3 regions of the Nocardioides sp. WS12 genome follow, and region 2 is predicted to be linked to each of the others. Evidence: riboswitches for the same ligand, from Rfam matches in the RefSeq annotation. Region 2 holds a riboswitch; each other region holds the start of a gene.
What was found. A riboswitch is a leader RNA that binds a small molecule or an ion and turns the genes downstream of it on or off. The one in region 2 is predicted to bind cobalamin.
Positions count from the first base shown of each region.

Region 1: it holds a riboswitch for cobalamin, as region 2 does, so the genes downstream of both, HRC28_RS18390 (nitrite reductase) here and HRC28_RS02960 (ABC transporter substrate-binding protein) in region 2, are expected to answer to the same signal.
Region 3: it holds a riboswitch for cobalamin, as region 2 does, so the genes downstream of both, cobN (cobaltochelatase subunit CobN) here and HRC28_RS02960 (ABC transporter substrate-binding protein) in region 2, are expected to answer to the same signal.

Region 1 covers NZ_CP053928.1:3,800,126-3,810,260, reverse strand. The annotation lists gene cobO (cob(I)yrinic acid a,c-diamide adenosyltransferase) at 1-195, opposite strand, end outside; gene bluB (5,6-dimethylbenzimidazole synthase) at 188-841, opposite strand; gene HRC28_RS18415 (magnesium chelatase subunit D family protein) at 838-2,952, opposite strand; gene cobM (precorrin-4 C(11)-methyltransferase) at 2,949-3,707, opposite strand; gene cbiE (precorrin-6y C5,15-methyltransferase (decarboxylating) subunit CbiE) at 3,704-4,921, opposite strand; gene cobJ (precorrin-3B C(17)-methyltransferase) at 4,909-6,510, opposite strand; gene HRC28_RS18395 (precorrin-8X methylmutase) at 6,507-7,196, opposite strand; gene HRC28_RS18390 (nitrite reductase) at 7,189-8,061, opposite strand; cobalamin riboswitch at 8,131-8,341, opposite strand; gene HRC28_RS18385 (Nif3-like dinuclear metal center hexameric protein) at 8,397-9,518, shown strand; gene HRC28_RS18380 (C4-type zinc ribbon domain-containing protein) at 9,538-10,135, shown strand, end outside.
Region 2 covers NZ_CP053928.1:659,534-669,668, forward strand. The annotation lists gene hrpB (ATP-dependent helicase HrpB) at 1-741, shown strand, start outside; gene HRC28_RS02945 (alpha/beta fold hydrolase) at 854-1,780, shown strand; gene HRC28_RS02950 (hypothetical protein) at 1,962-4,454, shown strand; gene HRC28_RS02955 (RNA polymerase subunit sigma-70) at 4,525-5,550, shown strand; cobalamin riboswitch at 5,670-5,853, shown strand; gene HRC28_RS02960 (ABC transporter substrate-binding protein) at 5,911-6,918, shown strand; gene HRC28_RS02965 (iron chelate uptake ABC transporter family permease subunit) at 6,918-7,991, shown strand; gene HRC28_RS02970 (ABC transporter ATP-binding protein) at 7,988-8,755, shown strand; gene HRC28_RS02975 ((2Fe-2S) ferredoxin domain-containing protein) at 8,752-9,441, shown strand; gene HRC28_RS02980 (hypothetical protein) at 9,413-9,553, opposite strand; gene HRC28_RS02985 (VanZ family protein) at 9,561-10,135, opposite strand, start outside.
Region 3 covers NZ_CP053928.1:3,825,615-3,835,749, reverse strand. The annotation lists gene HRC28_RS18535 (AMP-binding protein) at 98-1,651, shown strand; gene HRC28_RS18530 (hypothetical protein) at 1,618-2,166, opposite strand; cobalamin riboswitch at 2,151-2,305, shown strand; gene cobN (cobaltochelatase subunit CobN) at 2,336-5,986, shown strand; gene cobF (precorrin-6A synthase (deacetylating)) at 5,989-6,747, shown strand; gene HRC28_RS18515 ((2Fe-2S) ferredoxin domain-containing protein) at 6,734-7,096, shown strand; gene HRC28_RS18510 (cobyric acid synthase) at 7,093-8,517, shown strand; gene HRC28_RS18505 (cobalt-precorrin-6A reductase) at 8,514-9,236, shown strand; gene HRC28_RS18500 (SGNH/GDSL hydrolase family protein) at 9,239-10,135, opposite strand, start outside.

The sequences.
Region 1 (10,135 bases), 2.0 Mb from region 2:
GCGCCACTTAGCCGACTTCACGAACTGGAAGACGCCGACGTTCCAGCCCTGGTTCCACGAGCGGATCGCGAGGCCGAAGGCGGCGGTGGACTTCCCCTTGCCGTCGCCGGTGTGCACCATCACCAGCGGCCGGTTGCGGCGCTGGCGGGTGGTGAGTCCGTCGTCGGGGATGACGAGTGGCTGGCCTTCAGGCACGGTCGCTCCAGGTGTTGTCGTGGATGGCGTCGGCGAGCGGACGGCGGTTGCGCCATCCGTGCCGTTCGAGGTCGGGAACGGTTTCGAGGTGGCTCACGGTGCCGAGGCACAGCCACGCGATCGGGCGGATGTGCGCGGGGATCCCGAGCAGTTCCTGCAGCCAGGCCTCGCGGTAGAACGACACCCAGCCGAGGCCGAGACCTTCGGCGGTGGCCGCGAGCCACAGGTTCTGGATCGCGAGGACGGACGAGAACAGGCCGGCATCGGCGATCGCGTGCCGACCGAGGACGTGCGTACCGCCCCGACTCTGGTCGTGGGTGACGACGATGCCCATCGAGGACTCGCAGATGCCCTCGACCTTGATCTTGTCGAAGGTCGTACGACGCTCCGGAGGCAGCGACGCGGCGAACGTGTCCCGCTCGGTGGCGACGTGGTCGCGGAAGGTACGACGAAGTCCCGCATCCCGCACGACGACGAAGTCCCACGGCTGGCTCATGCCGACGCTCGGGGCACGGTGTGCGGCACCGAGGACGCGCAGCAGCGTGTCCTCGTCGACCGGCTCACCGGTGAACTCGGCGCGCACGTCGCGACGACGCTCGATGACGTCGTACAACTGGGTGCTGAGGGTGGTCTCCGTGGCGATCACGCTGCCCAACTCCGGGCTGCGGAGATCAGGTCCTCCGCGCTGACCTCACCGATCGGGACGTGCTCGGCACCGAGGTGCTCGGCCAGCGTTGCGGCCAGGCCCAGGCGCATCGGGCCGCTCTCGCAGTCGATGACGACGGCGGTCACGCCGGTGTCGGCGAGCAGCGCGGCGGCCATCCGGGAGCGGGCAACCGCGTCGGCGCCGGCGGTCGCGCGACCGTCGGTGACGACGACGAGCAGCGGACGACGCTGCGGGTCGCGGGTCTTCTCGACGGCCAGCAGGTGCGCGGCCTCGAGGAGTCCCTCGGCGAGTGGCGTGCGTCCGCCGGCAGGGAGTTCTTCCAGTCGGGTGGCGGCGGCGTCGACCGAATGGGTCGGCGGCAGCGCCACCTCGGCGCTCTGGCCGCGGAAGGTGATCAGGCCGACCTTGTCGCGGCGCTGGTAGGCGTCGAGCAGCAGGCTGAGCACGGCGGTCTTGACCTGCTCCATCCGGCGCCGCGCAGCCATCGAACCGGACGCGTCGACGCAGAAGAGCACCAGGTTCGACTCGCGTCCTTCGCGTACGGCGATCCGCAGGTCCATCGCGCGCAGCAGCAGGCGGCCGTCGATCCGACCGCGGGCGAACTGGTGCGGCGCGGCAGCACGGATCGTCTCGGTCAGGTGGACGGCGCCGCCCTGCCCGGTGGGGAGGGTCGCGCCGATCCGGCGGCCGCTCGTGGTGCGGGCGCGGCTCCGGCGACCGGCCGTGCCGGTACCGACGCCGCGGACCGTCAACAGGCGGGTGCGGTACGTCGACGTGGTGCCGGCGAGGCTGGTGGCGCCGGATCCCTTGTCGGGCACCGGCGAGCTCAGGTCGCTGGGTGCCGGGACGTCCTGGTCAACGGCCTCGACCTCGTCGCCAGTGTCGGCGGTGTCACCTTGGTTGTCGCCGGTGTCGTCATTGGCCTCGGGGCCCTGGTCGGGCGCATCGTCCGGCCCGTCCTCCGGTCCGTTCTCCAGCCCGTCGTCCTGGCTGGGCGGATCCGTCGGGTCCTCGGGGTCGGTCGGGTCCTCGGGCGGGAGTTCCTCGTCACCGAGCACCTGGTCGAGCAGGTCCTCGTCGAGACCAGGGGCGTCGAACGGCTTGCGGCGACGACGGTGGGGGAGCGCGAGGGTCGCGGCGACCCGGATGTCGGCGAGGGTGACCTCGTCGCGACCGGACCACGCCGCGTGCGCGACGGCGGTGCGGGCGGTGACGATGTCGGCACGCAGGCCGTCGACGTCGAAGGCCGCGCAGACCTCGGCGATCTTGAGCAGCGCCGCGTCGGTCAACCGCACCGCGCCGACGAGCGACTGGGCCGACGAGATCCGGTCGCGCAGGGCCTGCTCCGATTCGGCGTACCGCGCTGAGAAGGCGGCCGGGTCGGCGTCGTACGCCATCCGTCGGCGGACGACCTCGGCTCGCAGCGCGGGGACCCGCGGTGCGGCGACCTCGACGGTCAGGCCGAACCGGTCCAGCAACTGCGGCCGCAGTTCACCCTCTTCGGGGTTCATGGTGCCGACGAGTACGAACCGCGCGGCGTGCTCGACGGAGACACCGTCACGCTCGACGGTCGAACGGCCCATCGCGGCGGCGTCGAGCAGCAGGTCGACGAGGTGGTCGTGCAGCAGGTTGACCTCGTCGACGTACAGGATGCCGCGGTGGGCGCGGGCCAGCAGGCCGGGCTCGTACTCCGCCTTGCCCTCGGTCAGCGCGCGCTCGAGGTGCAGCGAGCCGAGCACGCGGTCCTCCGTCGCGCCGACGGGCAGTTCGACCAGGCGCACGGGGCGGGTCTCGACGGGCGCATCGGCAGCGAAGGGGCCGTCGGGCGAGGAGTCGGGGTCGTGCGGGTCCGAGGAGAACCGGTCGCCGGCAATCACGTCGATCGGCGGCAGGACGGCGGCCAGGGCCCGCACGATCGTGGACTTCGCGGTGCCCTTCTCGCCACGCACCAGGACGCCACCGACGTCGGGCGCGATGGTGGTGAGGATGAGGGCGAGCGCCATCGGGTCGGGACCCTCGGGCCCATCCGCGCCGACGACGGCCCCGGCGGCAGCCCCGACAACAGCAGTGAACGGGAAGTGCTGGGTCATGTGAGACGTGCCTTTCGCTGGACGCGCTCGGTGGAGTAGAGGTACGACTCCGCATCGGAACCCGACGCCAGGGCCGGGCCGACGAGGATCACGGCTGCCTGCCGGAGTCCGGCTTCCTCGACGAGATCGGCGATCTGGCCGACGGTGCCGCGCAGCACCTGCTGTTCGGGCTGGGACGCGCGGGACACGACGGCCACCGGGCAGTCGGCCCCGTAGAACGGCTCGACCTCGGCCATCAGTTCGCGGGTCCGGGTGATCGCGAGGTGCAGCACGAGCGTCGCGCCGGTGGCGGCGAACGCGGCCAGCGACTCGGTCTCGGGCATCGCCGTGGAGCGAGCCTGGGTGCGGGTCAGCACGACCGACTGCGCGACCAACGGGACGGTGAGTTCCCGCCCGACGATGGCGGCCGCAGCGGCGTACGCCGGCACCCCGGGCGTCACGTCCCACGGCACACCCGCGGCGTCCAATCGCTTCGTCTGCTCGTGGAGCGCGGAGTAGAGCGACGGGTCACCCGACGTCAGGCGTACGACGTCGAGGTCGGCCGCGTTCGCCTCCACCATCACGGCCGTCATCGCGTCGAGGTCCAGCTCCTGGGTGTCGACCAGGTTGGCGTCCTCCCGGCAGTGCGAGAGGACGGCAGCGTCAATGTAGGTGCCGGGGTAGAGCACCACGTCGGCGCTGGCCAGCATCGAGGCCGCGCGCAGGGTGATCAGGTCGGCGGCGCCCGGGCCGGCTCCCACGAAATGGATCGTCATGACTTCTCCCAGGTCCACTGGACAACGGCCCGGGAGGGAGTCCAGCCGGTGAACCGGCCGCCCAGGGGAGTGACGTGCTCGACGGACAGCCGGGTGAGCTCGCCCCCGTGTTCGTGGAACGACGCGATCAGCAACTGCTCGGTCTCCAGCGTGACGCCGTGGATGACCAGGCGGCCGTTGGGTGCCAGGCGGTCGAGGCAGAGCTCCAGGAGCCCGGGTGCCGTGGCGCCACCGCCGACAAAGATGGCGTCGGGACGAGGGAGGTCGGCGAGTGCGTCGGGCGCGCGGCCTTCGACGACCCACAAGCGAGGAACCCCTAGCTCGGCGGCGTTGCGATTGATCCGCTCGACCCGGGCAGGGTCGGACTCGACGGCGATCGCGTTGGTGCGCGGATGAACACGGAGCCACTCGATGCCGACGGAACCGGCGCCCGCGCCGATGTCCCAGAGCAGTTGCCCCGGCTTCGGCTCGAGCCGGGAGAGCGCGCTCGCCCGCACATCGCGCTTGGTGAGTTGGCCGTCGTGCTCGAAGAGGTCGTCACGGATCCCCGTGGCCCACGTGTTGATGTCCGGCTCCGAGGCGGGAATCTCGATGGCGAGCACGTGGAGTCTCGGCAGGTCGCTGGACCAGGCGCCGTAGTCGTGCGTCGTGCCGTCGTAGCGGTACTCGTCGGGCCCACCGAGGTTGCCGAGGATGGTCATCCGGGTGTCGTCGTAGCCGTCGGTGTCGAGGAGTTCGGCCACGGCCATGGGCGTGGTCTCGTCGGAGGACAGCACGAGCAGTCGTTGTCCTGCGGCCAGTTCCCGTCGGAGGGCCGCGGGGTCGCGGCCCACCAGCGACACGACCGTCGTCTCCTCGGCCGACCAGCCCATCCGTGCTCGGGCCAGCGCCACCGACGACACGGCCGGAACGACCGTGACGGCGTCCGGACCGAGCAGACGGATCAGGGTGGTGCCGATCCCGCTGACCAGCGGGTCGCCGGAGGCCAGCGCGACGACCCGCCGGTCGTCGTACTGCTGCAGGAAGGTGGGGAGACCGGTCATCGGACGCGGCCACGGGGTCCGCACCTGGCCTTCGACCGCGGGCACCAGATCGAGGTGCCGCTCGCCGCCGAACAGCACCTCGGCGGCTTCGACGAGAGCACGGGACGACGGAACGAGACCGTCCCAGCCGTCCGCGCCGATACCGACGACGGTGATGTTCACTCCACCCATCGGGGGGTCCAGACCGAGCCGTTGGGCTCCACGCGGGTGGAGGAGGCGCCGATGATCAGCAGGCACTTCATGTCGATGGAGTCGGTGTCGAGCTCGCCCAGGGTCGTCACGACGATCGACTCCTCGGAGCGACCGACGTCGCGGCCGACGATGACGACGGTGTCGGGGGAGCGGTGCTCGAGCAGGATCTTCTGCGTCTCCACGACCTGCTCGCGACGCGAGCGCGACGCGGGGTTGTAGATGCCGAGGACGAGGTCGGCGTCGGCGATCGCGCGCAGGCGCTTCTCGACGACGGCCCACGGCTTCAGTCGGTCCGACAGGCTGACGATCGCGAAGTCGGCACCGATCGGAGCACCCGCACGAGCGGCCACGGCCTGGACCGCGCTGACGCCGGGAAGGACCCGCACGGGAACGGTCGCGTGCTCAGGGTGAGCCGGATCAGCGGCGGCTTCGAAGACCGCGGCGGCCATGCCGAAGACGCCGGCGTCGCCGCCCGAGACGACAGCGACGCGTTCGCCCTTGAGGGCGAGGTCGAGGGCGAACCGGGCCCGGTCCACTTCGACGGTGTTGCCCGACGCGTGGCGGGTCAGCCCGGCGCGCTGGGGGACACGGTTGACGTACGGCGCGTAGCCGACGACGTGCTCGACCTCGGCCAGCGCTTCGCTGGCCTCGGGGGTGAGCCAGCCGTCCGGGCCGGGGCCGAGGCCGATGACGAGGAGTTCAGTAGGTGCAGGAGCTGCGGAGGTTTCGAGGCTCGTCGCTTGCGCTCCTCGCACCTCAACCAGCGAGACATCGCCGGTGGTTTCGAGGCTCGTCGCTTGCGCTCCTCGCACCTCAACCAACGAGCGCAGGCGTGACGCCGTCGGGCGGTGCGCGGAGTCACCGGGCACGACGATCAGCGAGAAGTACGGGACCGAGTCCGCGTCGACGTCAGCCACGGGCAGCCAGCGCTGCTCGGGCTGGGACGCACGTTCGACGTACCAGGCGCCGTCGAGCCGGCCGGCCTGCTCGAGCGCCGATCGGACGGCGGGGAACGTGCGGCCGAGCTTCATGATCACGGCGCCGTCGGTGTCGGCCAGGCGGCGGGCGAGCTCGGCCTCGGGCAGGGTGCCGGGCAGCACAGTCAGCACGTCGGTCTGGCGGACCAGGGGGGCCGGGATGGCGGCGGTCGCGGCGGCGAAGGCCGGGATGCCCGGGACGACCTCGGTCTCGAAGCGGTCGCGGAACCGGTCCAGCAGGTACATCGAGGAGCCGTAGAAGAGCGGGTCCCCCTCCGCCAGCAGTACGACGTCACGACCCGCGTCGAGGTGTGCGGCAAGCCGCGCTTCGCACTCGTCGTAGAAGTCGGCCAGTGCGCCGACGTACCCGCCGGGGTGGTCGGTGCTGCCGGTGGTGACGGGGTAGCGCAGTTCCTCTTCGATCGCGTCGGTCGGGATCAGGTGTGCGGCGATGCGGCGGGCATGCGACTGCTTGGTGACGCCGGCGTGGAACGCAACGACGCTGGCGGCGCCGATCAGGCGCTCGGCCTTGCGGGTGATGAGTTCGGGGTCACCGGGTCCGATCCCGACGACGTGGAAGGACGCGGTCATTCCTCCTCCTGTGCCAGTGCGTTGACGGCGGAGGAGGCCATCGCGGAGCCGCCGCGGCGACCGCGGACGGTGACGAACGGGATGTCGATGCCGTGGTCGGTGGCGAAGGAGGCGAGCGCGTCCTTGGACTCCGCGGCGCCGATGAAGCCGACCGGGCAACCGACGATCGCGGCCGGGCGGGGACCGCCGTCGAGGATCATCTCGAGCAGGTGGAAGAGCGCGGTCGGGGCGTTGCCGATGGCGACGACGGCTCCTTCGAGCAGCGGCTCCCACAGGGAGACGGCCGCCGCGGTGCGGGTGGTCGACCACTTCTTCGCCAGTTCCGGCGTGCGGGGGTCGGTGAGGAAGCAGTGCACCGGGTTGTCGGCGGGCAGGCGGCCGGCGGTGATGCCCATGGCGACCATGCGGGCGTCGCAGAGGATCGGTGCACCGTTGGACAACGCGGCTCGAGCGGCCGGGACCAGGCCGGGGTGGACGACGAGGTCGCGCACGAGGTCGGTCTGGCCGCTGCCGTGGATCATCCGCACGGCGACCTTCTCGGCCTCGGCCGGGATGCCGGTGAGGTCGGACTCGCGGCGGATGGTTGCGAACGAGTCGACGTAGATCGCGGGGCCGTCGGCGATGTACTCGTAGCGGCGCGGCGGTGCCGTCAGGGCGCTCAAGCCCGACAGGTCGATCTCAGTCATTGCGGTTCTCCTCAGGAATCAGCACACCGTGCCACGGCGTCACGACGACCAGGTCGCCCCGGCCGGTCCGTGACGCGAGCATGGAAGCGACCATGCTGGCATCGATGCCGGTGTCGTCCACCGGCACGTGCTCGCCGCCGGCCACGGGGCCGAAGTCGAGGGGTGCGCTGGTGATGTCGGCGCCGGGCGCGGGCGCGACCGGGTCAATCAGGGGTTCGGGAAGTTCGGTCACGTGCCAGGGCGCGTCCGGCCCCTCGCCGCGGGCAGCGAGGAACAGGCGGGCCAGGTCACCGATCGCGTCGGCGGCATCGGCGAGCGGGACGACCGGACCGAAGGAGGTCCCGACGACCAGTTGTGCGGAGTCGGTGGACAGGGCGACGAGGCCCAGGTCCCGATGCCGGTCGGCGAGGTCGCCGCGGCCGTCATCGAGGGTGAAGAGGAAGCGGCCGGGCAGCCCGGCCAGGGACGGGTCGCTGAGCAGCAATCCGTCGAGTGCGGCCACGACGGGACGGAGGTCGGCCCGCCCGCCGGCGATCCCAGTCTGTGGTGACGCCAGCACGTTGCGGATCCGGTCGTGCTCTCGCGAGGGCAACAGTCCGGTGGCTTCGAGGGCGACGAGCGCCGGCTCAGCCAGTCGGTCTCCCGCAGCACTGTCGACGGGCATCGAGCGGATCTGCAGGTTGGCGCGCGCGGTCAACCGCACCCGCCCGTCGCCGTACTCATCGGCCACGGCAACCAGCGCCTGCAGCGCCTTCAGGGAGATCCGACCGCCGGGGATCCGGATCCGGACGAGACCGCCGTCAGCGGCGAGCCACGGGTGCACGATCCCCGGGCAGCGGTCCGGCCGGCTGCGGTTCGTGGCCATGGCGGTGCGGTCCTTCGAGGTCCGGGGGCTCGTCGCGTCGCCCCTGCAAAATTCCTTGGTGACCTCGCGACGGTTGTCGCAAGGGCCAGCAGGTCTTCGGACTCGGGATCCTCCGGTGCGAAGCGCCTTCCCGGACCCGAAGATCCAGTGGCTGTACCGATTTCCCGGTGCTTCGCCCGTCACCCATACCGCTGCGCGTCAGTCCCGGACTCTCACCGGGTTCCCTGACTTCCACATGTTCGCACTTCCGTGGAGGTCGACTGGCCCGAGCAGGGTATCAATCCCGCTCTGCACCGCACCTGCGTGCCCACGGCGACCCCAGTAGCCTGAGCGTCATGCCCACGCTCCAGGACGTCACCGACCTGATCCACGGCTGGTACCCGCCCTCGACCGCGGACAGTTGGGACGCCGTCGGCCTCGTGTACGGCGACCCGGGCCAGTCCGTGAAGAAGGTTCTCTTTGCCGTCGACCCGACGCCGGCGGTCGCGGCAGAAGCGGCCGAGTGGAAGGCCGACCTGCTGGTCGTGCACCACCCGCTGTTCCTCAAGGGCGTCACGGGATTCGCCGCGACCACGCCCAAGGGCCGCACGCTGCACACCCTCGCGAAGGCCGACTGTGCCCTGCTGACCGCGCACACGAACGCCGACCAGGCCGTCGGGGGAGTGTCTGAGGCGCTGGCCCACGCGCTCGGCCTCACCGACCTGACGCCGATCATCCCGGCGTCTTCCGAGCCGGTCGACAAGCTGACGGTCTTCGTCCCGGCCGACGCCGCTGCTCCGGTGCGCGCTTCGATCGCCGAGGCCGGCGCCGGCCGGATCGGCGACTACGACTTCGCCTCGTTCACCAGTGCGCCGGGCCAGGGGCGGTTCCGTCCGCTCGACGGCGCCAACCCGATGATCGGCACCATCGGTGACCTCGAGACCGTCGAGGAGGTGCGGATCGAGGTGGTTCTCGCGCGCTCGCTGCGGACCGCCGTGGTCCGCGCGATGCTCGCCGCCCACCCCTACGAGGAGCCCGCGTACGACGTCGTCCAGCTGGCCGACAACGGGCTCACCACGACCGGTACTGGTCGGATCGGGACCGTTGCGCAGGTGACGCTGACCGAGTTCGCCGAGTCGGTCGCGAAGGCACTGCCCGCCACGTCCCACGGCGTGCGGGTCGCCGGGGATCCGGAGCGCCCGATCAAGCGCGTCGCTGTCTGCGGTGGGGCCGGTGACTTCCTGCTCGACCGCGTCGCCGGGCTCGATGTCGACGCCTACGTCACCAGCGACCTGCGGCACCACCCGGCCGCGGAGTTCCTCGAGAAGGGCGGACCGGCCCTGGTCGACATCGCCCACTGGGCGGCCGAATCGACCTGGTTGCCGGTCGTCGAACAACGCCTCGTCGATGCGCTGGGAGACGCCGTGGAGACCCGGGTGAGCACGATCGTCACCGACCCTTGGACAATGCACCTGTGAGCGCACCGATGAGCACCCGATGAAGGCCGACCCCGCCGCCCAATTGCGCCTGCTCGACCTGCAGGCGCTGGACGCCCAGATCGATCAACTCCGCCACCAGCGCACCCATCCTGCCGAAGGTGCGGAGATCGCCGAACTGCTCGGCAAGCGTTCCGATGTCGACGGCCGGATGCGTGACCAGCGGATCGTTGTCGACGACCTCTCCGTGGCGCAGGCCAAGGCTGACGCCGACGTCGAGACCGTCAAGGTGCGCCGCAAGCGCGACCGCGACCGGATGGACTCCGGTGCGATCGCCAACCCCAAGGACCTCGAGCGGATGCAGCACGAGCTCGACACCCTCGAGCGCCGGATCACGGTGCTGGAGGACGAGGAGCTCGAAGTCATGGAGCAACTCGAGGAGGCGCAGTCCGCGCTGGCCGAGCTCACCGGCGCGATCGAGACCATCGACGCCCGGCTCGGCGAACTGACCGCAACCCGCGACGCCCGCGGCGCCGAGCTCGACGCCGAGGCCGCGACGGTGGGCGCCCCTCGCGCCGGCATCGTTGCCGAGATCCCGGCCGACCTGCTCGCGCTCTACGAGAAGCTGCGCGCCAACCAGGGCGGCGTCGGCGCCTCCG
Region 2 (10,135 bases):
GCGCTGGAGGCGGCCGCGGCCCTGTGGCACGAGGACGAACAGGTCGACTGGGTTGACGGGCGCGTCGTGGCGCGGCGCAGCACCCGACTCGGAGCGATCGAGCTCACCACCGCGGGTCTGGAGTCGCCGGCACCGGAACTCGTCGCGGCTGCCGTGCGCGACGGCCTCCGGATCGAGGGGGTCTCCGTACTGCCCTGGACCGAGGCGTCGTCCGCACTGCGCGATCGGATGGCCTTCCTGCACAGAGCCCTGGGCCCTCCGTGGCCCGACGTGTCCGACGAGGCGCTCGCGGCGGGAGTCGAGTCGTGGCTCGGACCGGAACTGAGCCGCATCCGGGGAGTCCGCGACCTGCGCCGCGTCGACGTGCTCTCCGCGCTCCGGCGCCTTCTGCCCTGGCCCGACGCCGGGCGTCTCGACGAGCTGGCACCGGAGCGGGTGCAGGTGCCGAGCGGGTCGCAGGTGCGGGTGGCGTACGGCGAGGAGCAGCCCGTCCTCGCCGTACGCATCCAGGAGGCGTTCGGTTGGACCGCCACCCCTCGCCTCGCGGACGGTCGCGTGCCGCTCCTGTTGCACCTGCTCTCACCCGCCCGCCGGCCGGCCGCGGTGACCGCGGACCTGGAGTCGTTCTGGCGCACCGGCTATCCGGCTGTGCGGGCCGAGTTGCGAGGGCGTTACCCCAAGCACGCCTGGCCCGAGGACCCCTGGACCGCACCACCCACCCGCGGCGTCCGCCGCACCTGATGGCGGGTGGGCGACAGCCACGTGCTGGGGTTCCCAGCAACGCAACCCGCCAGTAACTTGTCCTCCAAGGCCTTGTGACGCCAGTCACATCACGGGAGGAAAGGGAGCCGCCATGCGCTCGTTCAGGAAGTTGCTCGTCACCGTGGGGGTGACCTTCTCGGTGCTCGTCGGGGGAACGCTGCCGGCACAGGCCGCCGTACCCGAAGGCGGTCTCAGCGAGGCGGTCTACAACTACCTCCACCGGCCCGACTACCTGCCCGGCGGCAATGACTGGACCTGCAAGCCGACTGCTGCCCGGCCCCATCCCGTCGTGCTGGTGCCTGGCACCTTCGCGAACCTCGGCGCCAACTTCACCAAGCTCGCGCCGCGCCTGAAGAACAACGGCTTCTGCGTCTTCGGTCTCAACTACGGCATGACGGCTCTCTCCAACGGCCGGGTCGGGGGCCTCGGCCCGATCGTGGACTCTGCCCGTGAGCTCGACGCCTTCGTGGCCAGGGTGCGCACCGCGACCGGCGCCGCCAAGGTCGACATCGTCGGGCACTCGCAGGGCGGCAACGTCCCCATCTACTGGATGAAGCGGATGGGCGGCGCGGCCAAGACGGCCCACTACGTCGGCCTGGCGCCGTCCTCGCACGGGACCGACCTCAACGGCCTCGTCGACCTGGCGGAGGACCTCGACTCGCTGGGCTTCATCAACGACGCGTCGGCCTACCTCGGCACCCGTGGGGTCACCGACCAGATGGTGACCAGCGATTACACGAAGGCGCTCTGGGCCGACACCAACACGGTCCCCACCGGCCCGAAGTACACCGTCATCATGTCGCGCTGGGACGCCGTCGTGACGCCGTACTCCAGCCAGCGGCTCGCGGGCACCAACGTGCGCAACCTCGTCGTCCAGGACTACTGCTGGAACGACAACATCGGTCACGCGGGTCTGGCATTCGACGGACCGACCATGCAGCTGACACTGAACGCGCTCACCGACGGACCGTCCTGGTTCTACCCCGTCTGCTGGGACTACGGCATCCAGTGGCTGTGAACTGAGCGGCCAGCGCACGGATTCCGACCGATCATCGTTTGCTGCACCTCGACAATCTGCGAACTCGTCCGACACGGACGTCCGGGAACTAGGATGGGTGCCCTTGTGCGGCGAGGCGCCCACGAATCGCAGTGGGAGGGTCTCGATGTTTCTCGGGCGCAGCGTCGGTGGGGTTCTCCTCATGGCACTCATCGGTTCGGGGGTCGGGCTGGCGCCCGCTCGAAGCGCAGCAGTCGACGTCGCGGTAGTCGCGGAGTCATCTGACGGGGTCGTCCTGCCGGTGGCCTACCGGAGCGACCCGCCGCAGGCCGCGTCGCGGGGTTCATCGACGTTCGCGCTCAGTCCGGTGACGACCATCGAGGGGACCGATGAGCTGCATAGGAAAGTGATCCGTGTGTCTGACGGCGCGGTGGTCCGCACGGTGCGCGTGGCCAGCCTGACGACGTCGTTCGACTTGCCGTCCATCGTGGGCGACCACCTGGTCACCCGGGCGACCGCGGGCTCGGGCTCGGGCAAGACGGTGACCGTCGACAACCTGACGTCCGGGCTGGTCCACGCCTACACCATTCCTGCCCACGAAGCGGCGGTCACCTACCCGGACTGGGCGGTGACGACGCAGCGTTTCAACGACGGCCGGAGGGGTGTGTTCCTTCACCGAGCTGACGGCACGAGCTCGGCGATCGCGGGGCCCTACCCGTTCTGCTCGACCGTCAACCTGTGGGACAGCGACGAGAGCGGGGTCATCTTCAGCCTCAGTTGTGGCGATGACCAGGGTCGCTTCCTGTTTGATCCCGCCACTGGCTCCGTCGAGTCGGCGCCGGGGTTGGTGCTCACCCCCAATCGCGTCCTGAACCTGCGCCCTGTCCCGGGCGAGCAGGAGGTGACCTGGGCTCCGCGGACAGATCTGACGCAAACGCACACGACGACGGTGGCGGTGGACCAGGGGACGACCCTCAAGGTGCTCGGCGATGGTCTGGTGGCTGACGAGCCGCAGCCTTGCGATGCCACTCGTTGCGGTGCCGACCTGCGCGCCGTCGACCTGGCGACTGGATCCCTGGGCGAGGTCCTGTTGTCGCACGCCGTCGCGAAGTTGTCGGCAAGCGATGGCAGCTTGCACGTCACGGTCGACGACGGTGGGACCGGTGAGCTGGCACTTCTCCGGGCGGGCGAGGAACCGCGGTTCTTCACCACACTCCCGGCCCAACCGGTGGAGCCGCTCGACGTGGGATTCTCCGGGGACCGTGTCGTGGTGTCGTCGCGCGAGATCAGCACCGACCCCGTCCGGGAGTACGCCGGCAGTGCATGGTCGGCGGTCGATGACCCAGTGACGGGTCTGCCCCTCTCCCAGAGCACAAGGCGCCGCGGCGGCCTGCTGGTGGCTGGCGACAGCATCGCCACCGAGAAAGCTGCCGGGCTGTGGAGGGTCGTCTGGCCGGACGGCGCCCGGACCGTGGAGTCCTCGGCATTCACGCTGGGTCACCGAGGTCAGCTGGTCGGACTCACTCGCTCTGACGATGGGCTGTGGCGGACCGACGTGCAGGACCTGCGCACCGGCGCGCAGGTGTGGTCCGGGGTAACCCCCGACTCGTCGGGCCCGGCTCTGGACGGCACCTGGGTCTGGCGCCTCGCCGATGACCACACGCTCGAAGGTGTCGACACCTCCCAACCGGGACCCGTCCGACAGGTGGGTCTCGGCTCCGAGTGCTTCGCCTCAGGACTGCAGGTCCGGGGCCGCTGGGCGCTGGTCAATTGTGGGAGCCAGCCCACGCTGTTCGATCTCGATGGTGGCGCGGCGCCCCGCGTCCTCCTCGACTACCTCGACGGGTCCACCTCTTGGCGCCTCGGCACCGACTTCGCCTACACCGTGTCGAGCTACCGGGTCCCTGCAGTCAGGGTGACGGACTTCTCCTCGACGCATGTCACGCGTGAGATCGGACAAGGGGTGGTGCACGTGGTCGCGGACGACGCGGGGAGCCATACGCTGGTGTGGACGGACGCGTTCGGGCGACTCACCCGTACCGACCTGGACTGGGTGACGGTCCCGCCGCTACTCACTCCCGATCGAACGGCACCGCGGCTGGTCTCCAGCAGCGGTTCGGCTCGCTACGTGCGTGGCGTCGACGGCCGACGCGCCGTGAGCGTCGGCTGGAGGTACTCCGACCCGGTCCGCAGCGGCGAGGTCGCTCCGTCCGGCGTCGCCTCGTACGACGTGCGGTGGCGCACCGCTACGCCGGCCGGTGCCTGGTCGGCGTGGTCGATGGTCTCCCGCTACACGCAGACTTCAATGACCCGGACCTTCCGTGACGAGCAGACAGCCTGTTTCCAGGTCCGCGGCAGGGACCGAGTTGGCAACCTGTCCTCGTGGTCGACGAGCAGGTGCACCACCATCGACGGGGAGCCTCCGGTCCTGACCCGCGCCTCCATCGACACGTCGCGGTTCGACCGGCTTCTCTTCCGTTACCGCGCAACGGACACCTACGGCATCAGCCACTACGTCGTTCGCTACCGCCTGGGCTCCAACTCCGCGCCGTGGATGGCAAGCGCGAGGTGGCTCCACCTCACCCAGACGTCCGTCAGTCGCGTTCGAAGCCCCAGCCGCACCTGTTTCAAGGTCACTGCGGTGGACCGTGTCGGCCACCGCGACACCGCGATCAGGTGCGTACGCGGCAGGTAGCGGACCGATCACTTCTCCGCAGCTCGACCGTCGTTACCTGCGACAGTTCAAGCGACCACAGGAGTGAACCGTGGAGACAACCGCACCAACCCCGACCGGGCCGATCGGCGCCGATGAAGCCGAGTTCATGCAGGCAGCGCGCACCGATGACGGTGGTCGGTTCGCGTTGCTCACCGAACGCTTTCGACGCGAACTGCTGGTCCACTGCTACCGCATGCTTGCGTCGTACGACGACGCGCAGGACCTCACGCAGGAGACCTTCCTTCGCGCGTGGGCGAAGCGGGAGTCCTTCCAGGGGCGGGCGTCGTTGCGCACCTGGCTGTACCGGATCGCGACCAACGCCTGCCTGGACTTCATCGAGAAGAGGCGTGACCGTACGCCCGTGCCGGCCGATCTGCACGGCGTGGGCGGGACGGGCACGGAGGTGCTCTACCTGCAGCCGTGGCCCGATGGCCAGCCGGACGACCCGTACACCCAGGTCGTGGCCCGGGAGACCATCGAACTGGCGTTCATCGTGGCCGTGCAGCACCTGCCCGCACGGCAGCGCGCCGTACTCATCCTGCGCGACGTGCTCGGCTGGCCGGCCCAGCAGACGGCCGACGCCCTTGAACTCACGCTGGCCTCGGCCAACAGCGCGCTCGCGCGGGCCCGGGCCACGATGCGCCAGCACCTGCCGGATGGTCGGCTCGACTGGAGTGCCCGCGCGGGGCAAGGGTTGAGCGAGGCGGAGCAGACCCTGGTGTCGAGGTACGTCGAGCATCTCGAGAACCTCGACCTCGACGGGTTGGCGGACCTCCTGCGCGACGACGTGAGGTTCGCGATGCCGCCGCAGGTCGGCGTGTGGGTCGGTCGCGCAGCGGTCGTCCAGACCTGGATCGACGGCGGGCTCGACAAGCTGGAGCCGACCGCGTTCCGGTGCCTGATCACGACGGCGAACGGCCAGCCGGCCGTGGCGGCGTACCACCGTTCGCCCGGCGCCACGACCTACGAAGCGCTGGCCCTGGACGTGCTGCGGGTCGAGGGTGGGCTGGTCGCCGAGATGCTCACCTTCGGGCCCGAGATGTTCGAGCGCTTCGGCTTGCCGGAGGAGCTGTGAACCGAACCTGCCGGGCGTCGTACCAACCAAATTCGGGGCACCTCGGCTGATACCGCCCCGAAAATGGTTGGTACGACGCACACGAGTGACGTGCGACTGAGGGTTGCCTGAGTTGGCCCTGCTAAGTTCGCAGCGCCAGTCGTACTCCGAAGGGAGTCAGGGAACCCGGTGAGAATCCGGGACTGACGCGCAGCGGTGAGGGTGACGGGCGAGGCACTTTGCCACTGGATCAATGCGATCCGGGAAGGCGCTTCGTCTGGATGATCCCGAGTCCGAAGACCTGCTGGCCGTGGGCGACAACGTCCGCGTGATCTGTCCAACAGGCCTCGCGACAAAGGTCTCGACATGAGATGAGAACTCATGATGCGCATTTCCCGACCCCTGGCGACCCTTGCCTCCGTCTCGCTCCTGACGGTGCTCACCTCGGTGCTCACCGCCTGCGCGGGCGCTCCGTCCGAGGAGAAGGCGTCGTCCACCACGGATGGGTACCCGGTCGAGGTCACCACCTGTGGCTTCACCTCCACCCTCGACGCCAGGCCCACCCGGGCGATCACGATGAACCAGGGCGCGACCGAGGTCGCGCTCGCTCTCGGCGTCGAGGACCAGCTCGCAGGAACGGCGTACATCGATGACGCCGTCCCCGCGAAGTGGAAGGAGGCCTACGACGCGGTGCCGGTCCTCTCCGAGCAGTACCCCGACCACGAGACCGTCATCAGCGCCAAGCCGGACTTCGTCTACGGCTCCTACATCAGTGCGTACGACGACGAGGCCGCTGGTTCGCAGAAGCAGCTGGAGGACCTGGGCATCGCGTCGATGACCTCGCTCTTCGGGTGCGGCGACGGCGACGCGAAGCCCGTCGGTGGCACCACGTTCGAGACCGTCTGGGACGAGATCGACCTGGTGGCGAAGGCGTTCGGCGTCCCGAAGCGGGCCGAGACGATCCGCACCGAGCAAGCGGCGGTGCTCGAGGAACTCGCGGCCGAGAAGCCCGGCGCTGGCGTCGACGTGTTCTGGTACGACTCGGGCGACAAGACGCCGTACGTCGGCACCGGGGAGGGCGGCCCGCAGCTGATCCTGGATGCGGTCGGCGCGACCAACGTGTTCGCGGACATCCCGCACGGCTGGACCGATGTCGCGTGGGAGAAGGTCATTGCGGCCGACCCCGACGTGATCGTCCTGGCCGACGCCTCGTGGTCGACGGCGAAGGAGAAGATCGCCTACCTCAAGAATGATCCCGTGCTCAGCACGATGCGTGCCGTGAAGGCCGGGGCATTCGTCGCCTTGCCGTTCTCGGAGACCACGCCGGGAGTGCGGCTCGCTGATGGCGCCGTCAACGTCGCCGGGCAGCTCGAGGAATTGAAGCGCTGATGTCCGTGGCGCTTTCGTCGCGCCGGGCCCTCGGGCTCGGCGCGACCGGTGGCCTGCGCGTGATCAGCCTGGGCGCGCTGCTCGTCGGTGTGCTGGTGGTCAGCGTGGTGATGGGCGTGGGGATCGGGTCGGTCCCGATCCCGACCTCGACGGTGCTCGAGGTCATCGCCCAGCGCTCGGGCTTCGGCGGGGACGTCTCCCTGCTCGACGACCAGATCGTGTGGCAGTTGCGGATGCCCCGGGTCCTCGGTGCCGCGGCCACGGGCGCGGCGCTGGCGCTCGTCGGTGTGGTGCTGCAGTCACTCACCCGCAACGACCTCGCGGATCCCTACCTGCTGGGCATCTCCGGCGGCGCGGCCGTCGGTGCCGTCAGCGTGCTGGTGCTCGGTGTCTCGGTCGGCGGCCTGCTCGCCACCACGATGCTCACCCTCGGTTCGTTCCTCGGCGCCCTCGGCGCCCTCGCCGCGGTCCTGCTGCTCGCGACCGGGCGGGCAGGCGACCTGCCGCCGGCCCGCACGGTGCTGGCGGGTGTGGCGATCGGGCAGGTGTGCGCGGCGTACACGTCCTTCGTCACGATCATGAGCGGCGACCACGACGCCGCCCGCCGCGTGCTGGCCTGGACGATGGGATCGCTGGCCGGCCTCCGTTGGGACTCGGCGATCCTGCTGCTCGTCGTCGCCGTGGTGGCGTCCGTCGCCGTCCTCGCCTTCACCTCGGACCTCGACGCCTTCGCCTTCGGTGAGTCGGCGGCCAACTCGCTCGGGGTCGCGGTGAACCGGACCCGCTGGATCCTGCTCACGGGTACGGCGCTGGTGACCGCCAGCCTCGTCGCCTACACCGGCGCCATCGGGTTCGTCGGACTCGTCGTGCCTCACGTCGTGCGGCTCCTCGTCGGACCGAGCCACCGTCGGCTGCTGCCGTTGAGTGCGTTGGTCGGAGCGATCCTGCTGGTGTGGGCCGATACGGCGGCCCGCTCGATCATCGACGGCCAGGAGATCCCGATCGGCGTGGTCACGGCCGTGCTCGGTGCACCCGTGTTCGCCGTACTCCTGCGACGGGAGCGGGCGCGATGAGGGCCGCGGAGATCACGTGGGGCGTCCCCGAGCGGACGATCCTCAAGGACGTGTCCCTCGAGTGCTCGCCCGGCACCGTCACCGGCCTGCTCGGGCCGAACGGCTCAGGCAAGACGTCCCTGCTGCATATCCTTGCCGGGCTGTGTCGCCCGGACGCCGGCGAGGTGCACCTCGGTGAGCAGAGCCTGCATCGCCTGAACGCACGGGACCGGGCACGCCGGGTGGCGGTGCTCGAACAGCACTCCGTCACCGGGCTCGACCTGCAGGTCCGCCAGGTGATCGAGCTCGGGCGGATCCCGCACCGCGGCCGCTGGCCCGCGTCCCGCACCGAGGGTCGGGACGCGATCGACCGGGCCATCCGGCTGGCCGAGGTCGGCGACCTGCTGGACCGCCGATGGCAGACCCTGTCCGGCGGCGAGCGCCAGCGGGTGCAACTCGCCCGGGCGCTGGCGCAGGAACCCGAGATCCTGATCCTCGACGAGCCGACCAACCACCTCGACCTGGGCCACCAGATCGACTTCCTCACCACGGTACGGCGGTTGGGGCTCACGGTGATCGCGGCGCTGCACGACCTCGACCTCGCGGCCGCGTTCTGCGACCAGCTGGTGCTGCTCCAGGACGGCGCGGTCGTGGCGTCGGGTGCCGCGGCCGACGTGCTGACGCCGGCCACGATCCAGCAGGTCTACGGCGTGCAGACGTCCGTCGGCCCGCACCCGGAGTCGGGGCGGCTGCACGTCGTGTGGCACCACCGGGACAGCGCATGACCGGGATGACCGGGCCGTCGACGCCGCTCGTGCTCGTTGCGATGGCCGTCGATGCGGCGGCTCGGGACCGGGAACTGGCCGAACTGGCGGAGGCCGTCGGCGCGACCCATGCCTACCTCCAGGGGGCTTCCCCGTCCCTGGCGGCCGAACTGGATCGCCTCCACGCCGCCGGTGAGCGCCGCATCCGGGTCACCCGGGTGCCGGTCGGTGGCACCGCACCGGCCCGGTCCTGGCTGACCCGGGTGGTCGCGTTCTGGCTGACCACCCACCCGGATGCGGACGTCGAGATCCAGGGGCGCGACGCACAGTCGCAGGACACGCTCACCTCGCCGGGCTGGGAAGCGGTCCCAGGTCACCGGCACCACGTCCTGGTCTGCCGGGGACCGCGCTGCGCGGCCAGGGGATCAGCCGACACGAGCGCAGCGATCGACGCCGAACTCCGGGCCCGCGGACTGGGTGACGACGACGTGCTCGTCACCCAGACCGGGTGCATGTTCCCGTGCAACCAGGCCCCGGTGGTCGTCGTACAACCGGACGACCGGTGGTTCGGGCGGGTTCACCCGGACGACGTACCTGCCCTGACCGACGCCTTCAGTGACGGGACGGCGTCACCGTTCGAACTGCCGCGGGCGTCGCGCCAGCGCCCGGCGCCGGGTCTCAGCGCTTCTTCGAGATCTTCTCCTTGATGATGTCCCGGAAGAAGATCGCAGCGCCCTTGGGGTCCTTCCGCGCGCCCTTGGCCAGTTCCTTGAGCAGGGTGAGTTGCTCCTTGCGCTGCTGCTTCTTGTCCGCTGACATGACTTCCTCATCGCTCGGAGTGGACTTCTCCCGCATCCAAGCAGACGGACGACGCGCGCGTTTGCCGATCCGTGGTCGGGTGGGGGAGGTCCGGGCTGTCCGGTCCCCACCAGGGCCACGACAGTACGGCGGCCACGGCTGCGCCGGCGGTGTTGAGGAGGACGTCGTCCACCGACGAGACCCGGTCCAGTCTGAGCACGAACTGGGCGGTCTCGATCGCTGCCGAAGAGAAGGCCGCGAGCACGACGATCCGCGGCAGCGACGCCAGCGCCCGGAACCGCAGCGGGGCGAAGAAGCCCAGCGCCGACAGCAGCACGAGGTTGCCGACCACCTGGATGTCGGACATCGTCTCGAGGTCGCGGAACGGCTCCAGACTCACCGCTCCCGTGACCAGTCCCGCCTGGTTGCCGGGCAGCATCGTCATCCACACCCACGGCACCGTTCCGTACACGAGTCCGACCTCGGCGAGCGACCTGCGCCAGGCCCGCGCCGGCGGCGCACCAGCGGAGATGCGCAGCCGGGCCAGTGCCCAGATCCCCAGCAGGGCAAGGGGAACCAGGGCCACAGCACCGACGGCGATAC
Region 3 (10,135 bases), 2.0 Mb from region 2:
GCAGCCGCTGGGCGACCTGCCCGGTCGGAGGGCAGCGGTGACCGGGTCGTTTCTCCTAGGGTGGGCGTCGTCACATCCCTGTCGCCAGGAGGCACCTGTGTTCGTCCCGTTCAGCGTCAACGACTTCCTCGACCGCGCAACGGCGGTCTACGGCGATCGGATCGGCGTCGTGGACGAGCCCGACCAGCCCGCGGCCAGTCTCGGCGAGCTGACCTATGCGCAGGTCGGAGCGCTCGCGCGTCGCCAGGCCGCGAAGCTCGACGAACTCGGCATCGGCGTCGGTGACCGCGTCGCGATCGTCAGCCACAACAGCAGTCGGCTGCTGACATCGTTCTACGGCGTGAGCGGTTGGGGCCGGGTGCTGGTGCCGGTGAACTTCCGGCTGAGTCCCGACGAGGTGCAGTACATCGTCGAACACTCCGGGGCGCGGGTCCTCTACATCGACCCCGAACTGGAGGAGTCGCTCGCTGACGTGAAGTGCGAGCAGAAGTTCGTGATCGGCGACGACGATGCGCTCTACGCGGCCGAGGGCGCAGAGCCGCAGCCGTGGGAGTACGACGAAGGGGCGACGGCCACCATCAACTACACCTCCGGTACGACGGCACGACCCAAGGGCGTCCAGATCACCCACCGCAACATCTGGATCAACGCGCTCACCTTCGGACTGCACGCGCAGCTCAACGACCGTGACGTCTACCTGCACACGCTGCCCATGTTCCACGCGAACGGCTGGGGGATGCCGTTCGCGATGACCGGTATCGGTGCCCAGCACATCGTGCTGCGCAAGATCGACGGTGCCGAGATCCTGCGCCGGGTCCGTGATCACGGTGTCACGGTGATGTGTGCCGCTCCGGCGGTCGCGGCCGCCGTACTCGAGGCGGCGCAGACGTGGGAGGGCGAGATCCCCGGCCGGGACCGGGTGCGGATCATCATGGCCGGTGCCCCGCCGCCGACGAAGACCGTCGTGCGGGTCGAGGAGGATCTCGGCTGGGAGTTCATCCAGATCTACGGCCTCACCGAGACCTCGCCGCTGCTGACCTTCAACCGCACCCGCGCCGAATGGGACGACCTGACGGCACCGGAGCGCGCGGCGAAGCTGACGCGTGCGGGTGCTCCGGCCCTGGGCGTCCGGCTGAAGACCGATGAGTCCGAGGAGGGCGCGGGCGAGGTGCTGGCCCGGTCGAACGTCGTGCTCGAGGGGTACTGGGAGCAGCCGGAGGAGTCGGCGGCCGCGCTGAAGGACGACTGGTTCCACACCGGTGACGGCGGCTACCTCGGCGACGACGGCTACCTGACGATCGCGGATCGCAAGAAGGACGTGATCATCACCGGCGGCGAGAACGTCACGTCGATCGAGGTCGAGGACACGCTGTTCTCCCACCCGGCCGTGGCCGAGGTCGCAGTGATCGGCGTCCCCAGCGAGAAGTGGGGCGAGACGATCAAGGCGCTCGTGGTCCTGACCGCCGACGCCACCGCGGGCCCCGAGATGGAGGCCGAACTGATCCGCTGGTGCAAGGACCGGCTGGCTGGCTACAAGTCACCGACGTCGGTGGAGTTCCGCGACGAACTGGCCCGCACGGCGACCGGCAAGTTGCAGAAGTTCAAGCTGCGCGCGCCCTACTGGGACGGGTTGAACCGCCAGGTGAACTGAGCGGTCGGGACGAGCGAGGCAGTCCAGCCGGCAGCCTGCCAGGCGGCGACGGTCTCGCCTGCCCAGGCGGACACCGCGGCGTCGGCCGAGTCGATGACGTCGATCTCGGTCGTCACCGGCGCTGCTGCGGGGACGAGCGGCTGACCACTGATCGGGTCGGTCAGGTCGGGTCCGCCGTCGACGCAGGTCGCGCGGACCAGGCCGATACCGAGGCGCCGCTGGTTCAGGGCGAGGCTCAGCGCGGCGATGCCGGCGTCGCCGTACCCGACGACCGAGAGGCCGTCCGGCGGGTGCACCGAGGACTCGCGGGCATAGCGAACCGAACGCAGCAGATCGCCTCCGTCGGCCCACGTCGGTACGACGACACGAACCTTCCCGCGGGTGGCGATCCGGCTGGCGAGCGCCGCCACGGCGTCGGGGTCGGACCGCACCGCCGGATGCCACAAGAGGAGGGTGTCTGCGTTCGGGTGTCCGTGTACCGCGACCTGGATGCCGGGCGACTGCTGTGTGACCACGGGACCACCGTAGGCTGAGCACCCACATGTCCGTGGCACAGGAACCCGGTGCGAGACCGGGGCGGTTCCGCCACTGTGATCCCAGCTGAGCAGATCGGCACGGGTGAGCCAGACACTGGTCGCGGACATCAGCCACCGATCGAGGGGCGCGAACCCCGAGGAGGAACCTGTGCGCATCGCACTCCTGTCCACGTCCGACACCGACCTGCTCTCTGCCCGATCGAGCGGCGGCGACTACGGCTGGGGCAACCCCAACCGCTCGGACCTTGCTGATCTGGTCGCGCTGGCCGAGGGTGCCGACCTGGTCGTCCTGCGCCTGCTCGGCTCCCCGCAGCAGTACGACGCCGAGCTGGCCGCGTTGCGCGGCACCGGGCGTCCGCTCGTGGTGCTCGGCGGCGAGCTCACGCCGAGCGCGGAACTGATGGAGACCTCGACGGTCCCGGTCGGTGTCGCCGCTGAGGCGCACCGCTACCTCGCCGAGGGTGGCCCGCGGAACCTGGCGCAGTTGCACGCCTTCCTCTCCGACACCGTGTTGCTGACCGGTGAGGGGTTCGAGGCGCCAGAGGTGATTCCGGCGTGGGGGATCCTCGAGCGCCCGGAGGTTTCGAGGCTCGCTGACGCTCGCACCTCAACCACCGGGCACCTCGCGAAGGTGGGGGTGCTGTTCTACCGGGCGCACCACGCGAGCGGGAACACGGACTTCGTGCACGCGCTGTGTGACGCGATCGACGCGACGGGTGATGCCATCGGCGTGCCGGTGTTCGCGGGTTCGCTGCGCGCGGCGCCGGACGAGTTGTTCACGGCCCTGGGTGACCTCGACGCGCTGGTCGTCACGGTGCTGGCTGCCGGTGGCAGCACGCCCGCTGCTGTCAGCGCCGGTGGCGACGACGAGACGTGGGACGTGGAGCGGATCGCTGCGCTCGACGTGCCGGTCCTGCAGGGCCTGTGCCTGACCAGCAGCCGCGAGGAGTGGGAGGCCTCCGACGACGGCGTCACGCCGCTCGACTACGCCAACCAGGTCGCCATCCCCGAGTTCGACGGCCGGATCAGCACCGTGCCGTTCTCCTTCAAGGAGATCGACCCCAACGACCCGGCCGGCCTGCCGTCGTACGTCGCGGACGCGGAGCGCTCGGCCCGGGTCGCCGGCCTCGCGGTGAACTACGCCCGCCTCCGCTCGGTGCCGCAGAACGAGAAGAAGCTCGCGCTGATGCTCAGCGCCTACCCGACCAAGCACGCCCGCATCGGCAACGCCGTCGGCCTCGACACCCCGGTGTCGACCGTCCGCCTGCTGCTTCGGCTGAGGGATGCGGGCTACGACCTGGGGTCGGACAATGTCGTGACCCGCGTACTCGGGGATTTCGAGGCTCGCTGCGCTCGCACCTCAATCACCGAGGCGGAGACCGAAGCCGGTGATGCCCTCATTCACGCCCTCATCGCGGCGGGTGGGCAGGACGAGGAGTGGCTGACGCAGGCGCAGTTGACCGACGCGCACGTGCGGATCACCAAGGCCGACTACGACGCCTGGACCACCGACGTCCCGGCCGACCTGCGCGACGCGATGGTCGAGGCCTGGGGCGAGTCCCCGGGCTCGCTGTTCATCAACGACGCGGGCGAGATCGTGCTCGCCACGCTGCAGGCCGGCAACATCGTGCTGATGATCCAGCCGCCCCGCGGCTTCGGCGAGAACCCCGTCGCGATCTACCACGACCCGGACCTGGCTCCGAGCCACCACTACCTGGCGGCGTACCGCTGGGTCCAGCACGGTTTCGGCGCCCACGCGGTCGTCCACCTCGGCAAGCACGGCTCGATGGAGTGGCTGCCGGGCAAGAACGCCGCCCTGTCGGCGTCCTGCGCGACGGACGCGGCGATCGGCAGCATGCCGCTGATCTACCCGTTCCTCGTCAACGACCCGGGCGAGGGCGCGCAGGCCAAGCGCCGCGCGCACGCGACGATCATCGACCACCTGGTGCCGCCGATGGCGCGTGCCGAGAGTTACGGCGACATCGCGCGACTCGAGGGCCTGCTCGAGGAGTACGACAAGATCTCCGCGATGGACCCGGGCAAGCTCGCGGCCATCCGTGGCGAGATCTGGCAGCTCATGCACGCCGCTGAGATGCACCGCGACCTCGGCCTCGAGGAGCGCCCGGACGACGAGCAGTTCGACGACTTCCTGCTGCACGTCGACGGCTGGCTGTGCGAGATCAAGGACTCCCAGATCCGCGACGGCCTGCACATCCTGGGTCAGGCGCCGGAAGGCGAGGCCCGGGTCAACCTGGTGCTCGCGATCCTGCGCGCTTCGCAGGTGTGGGGCGGACAGGCCCAGTCGGTGCCCGGGCTGCGGTCCGCCCTCGGGCTGGCCGTCGACGCACCCACCACGGACGTCGACCGGGTCGAGGCCGAGGCCCGCGAACTCGTCGAGGCAATGGACAAGGCGGGCTGGGACCCGGCCCGGGTCGAGGAACTGACCGCCTCGCCGGAGGTCCGTCAGGTCCTGACGTTCGCTGCGACCGAGGTCGTCCCGCGGCTCGCCCGCACCACCGACGAACTCGACAACACCCTGCACGCCCTCAACGGCGGCTTCGTGCCGGCCGGTCCGTCCGGTTCGCCGCTGCGCGGCCTGGTCAACGTGCTGCCGACCGGCCGCAACTTCTACACCGTCGACCCGCGAGCGGTCCCGTCGCGCCTGGCGTGGCAGACCGGCCAGGCGATGGCCGACTCGCTGATCCAGCGCTACCTCGACGACGAGGGTTCCTATCCCGAGTCGGTCGGCCTGTCGGTCTGGGGTACGTCGGCCATGCGCACCTCCGGCGACGACATCGCCGAAGTCCTTTCCCTGCTGGGCGTCCGGCCCGAGTGGGACGAGGCCTCGCGTCGCGTGACCAACCTGGTCGTCGTACCGCTGGAGGAGCTGGGGCGTCCGCGCATCGACGTCACGGTTCGGATCTCCGGGTTCTTCCGGGACGCGTTCCCGCACGTGGTCGCGATGCTGGACGACGCAGTGAAGCTGGTTGCCGCTCTCGATGAGCCGGCCGACAAGAACTTCGTCCGCGCCCACGCGCAGGCCGACCTGGCCGAGCACGGGGACGAGCGCCGTTCGACGACGCGGATCTTCGGCTCCAAGCCGGGGTCGTACGGCGCCGGCATCCTGCAGGCCGTCGAGTCCGGCACCTGGCGCGACGACGCCGACCTCGCCGAGGTCTACACGGCGTGGGGCGGCTTCGCCTACGGCCGCGGCCTCGACGGGGTGCCCGCTGCGGAGGACATGCGCAGCAACTACAAGCGGATCAAGGTCGCCGCCAAGAACATCGACACCCGCGAACACGACATCGCGGACAGCGACGACTACTTCCAGTACCACGGCGGCATGGTCGCCACCGTGCGTGCGCTGTCGGGCACCAATCCGAAGGCGTACGTCGGCGACTCGACCACCCCCGATGCGGTCCGCACGCGCACGCTTCAGGAGGAGACCAACCGCGTCTTCCGGGCCCGCGTCGTCAACCCGCGCTGGATCGGCGCGATGCAGCGCCACGGCTACAAGGGCGCCTTCGAGCTCGCGGCGACCGTCGACTACCTCTTCGGCTTCGACGCCACGGCCGGCGTCGTCCACGACTGGATGTACGAGTCGCTGGCCAAGGAGTACGTCCTCGACGAGACCAACCAGGAGTTCCTGCGCAAGTCGAACCCGTGGGCGCTGCGCAGCATCGTCGAGCGACTCCACGAGGCGAAGGACCGCGGCCTGTGGGCCGAGCCGGACCCGGAGATCCTGGCCGCGCTGCAGCAGGCGTACCTCGACGTCGAAGGCGACCTCGAGGACCGATGAGCGTGAAGGTCAGGATCCTCGGCTTCGGAATGGGGCCGCAGCACGTCACTCCTGAAGTCGCCGAGGCGCTCCGGGGCTGTGACTACGCGCTGGCGGTCCAGAAGGGGGACGACGACTCCCTGCTCGCCGTACGACGGGCCGTGTGCGAAGCGCATGGTGTCGAGCTGGTCGTGGTGCGCGATCCCGAGCGGGACCGGTCTCCGGGCCTGGATCGCGCGGGCTACGAAGGCGCCGTGGCCGACTGGTACGACGCCCGGCTCACGGCCTACCGCGACGTGCTCGAGGAGCGCGGAGGAGTCGCTGCCTTCCTCGTGTGGGGCGACCCCTCGTTGTACGACGGCACGATCCGGATCGTCGAGGAGCTCGGCGCAACGATTGATCTCGAGTTCGACGTGTTGCCGGGCATCAGCGCGCCGCAGATGCTGGCCGCGCGCCACCGCATCGTCCTGCACCAGGTCGGCAAGCCCGTCCACGTCACGACCGCACGGCGACTGCGCCACGACGTCACGTCCGGACAGAACAACCTCGTCGTGATGCTCACGTCCGGGGTGGATCTCGACGGCTTCGAGGACTGGCACATCTGGTGGGGCGCCAACCTCGGCGGCGTCGGCGAGCACCTCGTCAGCGGTCGCGTCGGAGCCGTGCGATCGGCGCTGGTCGAGGCACGCGCGAAGGCGAAGGCGGAGGCCGGCTGGGTGATGGACCTGTTCCTGATCCGTGCCCCGGAACTGCCGCTGGAGGACTCCGATGGCGCTGCCTGACCGCGACGTCCTGCTGTGCCGCGACTGCTGCTGCGGTACGACGAAGAAGCACCCCGCTGTCGACCACAGCGCCCAGCGCGACGCGATCGAGGCACTCGATGACCCTGCCGGCCGCCGCGGACCGCGGATCCGGGTGCGGGTCGTGGACTGTCTCGACGAGTGCGACCGCAGCAACGTCGTGCTGGTGCGCGACTTCACCTACTTCCCGGGCGGTCGCCGTCCCAAGGACACGTGGCTCGGTGGCGTGCTGTCCGAAGGGACCACGGAGGACGTCGTGGACTGGGTGCGCGAGGGTGGCGCCGTGCCGCCGTCGCTCGCGCCGCGGGTCTTCCGGGGACGCCGACAATGAGTGCCCTGCTGGTGGCCGGCATGACCTCCGACGCCGGCAAGAGCGTGGTCGTGACCGGGCTGTGTCGGGCGCTTGCGCGGCGTGGCATCTCGGTGGCGCCGTACAAGGCGCAGAACATGTCGAACAACTCGATGGTCGTGACGTCACCCGACGGCACACCGGGAGAGATCGGCCGCGCCCAGTGGGTGCAGGCGCTCGCTGCTGGTGTCGTGCCCGAGGTCGCGATGAACCCCGTGTTGCTGAAGCCGGGCAGTGACCGCCGCAGCCACGTGATCCGGATGGGGCAGCCCGACGGCGAGGTGTCGGCGCGTGACTGGCAGACCGGTCGACAGCGGCTCGCGGAGAGCGCGTTCGCGGCGTTCGACGACCTGCGGTCGCGATTCGACCTGGTCGTCGCCGAGGGGGCCGGCAGCCCGACCGAGATCAACCTGCGTTCCAGCGACTACGTGAACATGGGCCTCGCGCAGCACGGCACGGTTCCGACCGTGGTCGTCGGCGACATCGACCGCGGTGGCTGGTTCGCCTCGGCGTTCGGCACCCTCGCGCTGCTCGACGAGGCCGACCAGCGGCTGATCGCGGGCTTCCTGGTCAACCGTTTCCGTGGCGACGTGGACCTGCTCCGCCCCGGGTTGGACGACCTGGAGCGCCGTACCGGACGGCCGACGTACGGCGTCCTGCCGTGGCACCCGGACCTGTGGCTGGACTCCGAGGACGCGCTCGACCTGCAGGGCCGTCGGGCACCCGTCGAGGGTGCGTTGAAGGTGGCTGTGGTGCGCCTGCCCCGGATCAGCAACTTCACCGACGTCGACGCGCTCGGCCTCGAGCCCGGCCTCGATGTCTCCTTCGTGTCCGACCCGTCGCGGCTCGCGGACGCCGACCTGGTCGTGCTGCCCGGCACCCGCTCCACCATCGCCGACCTCGCGTGGCTGCGCTCGCGTGGCCTCGATGCGGCGATCCTGCGGCATGCCGCGGCCGGCCGGCCCGTCCTCGGGATCTGCGGCGGCTGCCAGATGCTGGGGACGACGATCTCCGACCCCGAAGGTGTCGAGGGATCCGCAGGCGCGGTCGTCGAGGGTCTCGGCCTGCTCGATCTCGTCACCGACTTCGACGCGGTGAAGACCCTGCGCCTGCACGAGCCGGCCGGCTACGAGATCCACCACGGTCGCATCACGGGGGAGCGCACCCGCGGTTCCGTGACCGGAACGATGGTGCACGGCAGCCTCGAGGACGACGCGGCCCGCAGCGCCTTTCTGTCCGGCGCACTCGGCATCGCGTCGACGGTTTCGTTCCCGGAGGCCCGGGCCAGGCGGCTCGACCTCCTCGGCGATCTCGTCGAGGAACACCTCGATCTCGACGCACTGCTCAACCTGGCGCAGGACGGCGTGCCCGCCCTGCCCGTGGTCACCGGAGGACTGGCATGAAGGTCTTGTTGCTCGGCGGCACGGGCGAGGCCCGCGACCTGGCCGAAGCCCTGGTGGCTGACGGCATCGACGTGACCTCCTCGCTCGCCGGTCGGGTGGCCCGGCCGCGGTTGCCCGTCGGCCCGGTCCGCATTGGCGGCTTCGGTGGCGTCGAGGGCCTGCGCTCTGCGCTGGCGGAGTACGACGTCGTGGTCGACGCCACGCACCCGTTCGCCCTCGGGATGAGCACCAACGCTGCAGCGGCCTGCGCGGCCGAGGACAAGCCGCTGCTGCGGCTCGAGCGCCCCGGCTGGGGCGACCGCGCGACGCCGTCGTGGATCTGGGTGGACACCCACGAACAGGCTGCGACCGTGGCCGGCGAACTCGGCCACCGGCCGTTCCTGACCGTCGGTCGACAGGAACTGGCGCGCTTCGTACCCAAGCTGCGCGACCTGCACGTGCTCGCGCGGGTCGTGGACGAGCCCGACATCGAACTGCCTGAAACGTGGGAGTTGTTGACCTCCCGCGGTCCTTACACGCTCGACGGCGAACGGGCCCTCATGGTCGACCGCGACGTGCTGGTCACCAAGGACTCCGGTGGCAGCTACACGTGGCCGAAGATGGAGGCCGCTGCCGAGCTCGGCATCCCCGTGGTCGTCGTACGACGGGCGGCGGGGCCGGCGGGCGTCGTGACCGTCAGCTCCGTGGCCGACGCGATGCGCTGGTTGCGGACCCGCTGACCTCAGCTTCTGCGGATCGCCTTGGTGACGATCCGCGCCTGTGCGTCGGCTCCGAACTGGTTGGGGTGGAACGGAAACGCGACCAGCGTCGGGTTGGCCAAGGAGAGCGGGACCAGGCCCTCGACGTACGCCTTGCCGGGGCGCTGGCACATGTCGTGCCCGATCGTCGGGGTGTAGGTGTCGATCAACCGCGTGTGCTTGTCCGCCTTCGCCACCCGCTTCAACATCGCGTTGAGCCTGAGGAAGGTCTTCTGGATGTAGGCCACGTCGGCGTCGGCGATCGGAATTATCGGCCAGCAGCCCTTGCCGGACGCGGGGATGCCGTTGAGGTAGTTGACGAGGAAGATGTCGGCTCGCGGAGAGCGGCGGTGGATCTCGCGCAACCGCTTCCGGAGTTTCGGCTCGGTGGCCGTGATGCGCTCCACGAACCGATCGATCCCACCGGCGGTGAAGGACTTGCTGCACGGACGGCCGAGCGGTGCGGGCAGGCCGAGGTCGACGGGCAGGAGGTTGAGACAACCCGTGATGGCCTCGGCCAGTCCGATGTCGTTGCCGCCGATGCCGACCGTGACGAGGTCCGTGGTCCTCGTGAGTTTGTCGAACTGGGGCGGGGCCACGCCGCCGAGAGGGAGTCCGCGTTGCGGCTGCACGAAGTGGTCGCTGGTGGCGCTGCCACAGGTTGCGTCGCGGAACGTGCGCACGCCGAGCGCTGCGGCGACCTGGCGCGGATAGTTGGTCGACGACTGGGCACAGTCGAGGGGAACGAACTTCGTCGCCGGGGGGAACGTCGTGAGGACATCGGCGCTCCACGAGTCGCCCAGCGCGACGTACTCGCGGTAGCGCGGCTGGTGGCCGGACGCATCGGCCTGCGTCTGCGTGGGCACGGCGGTCAACAGCGC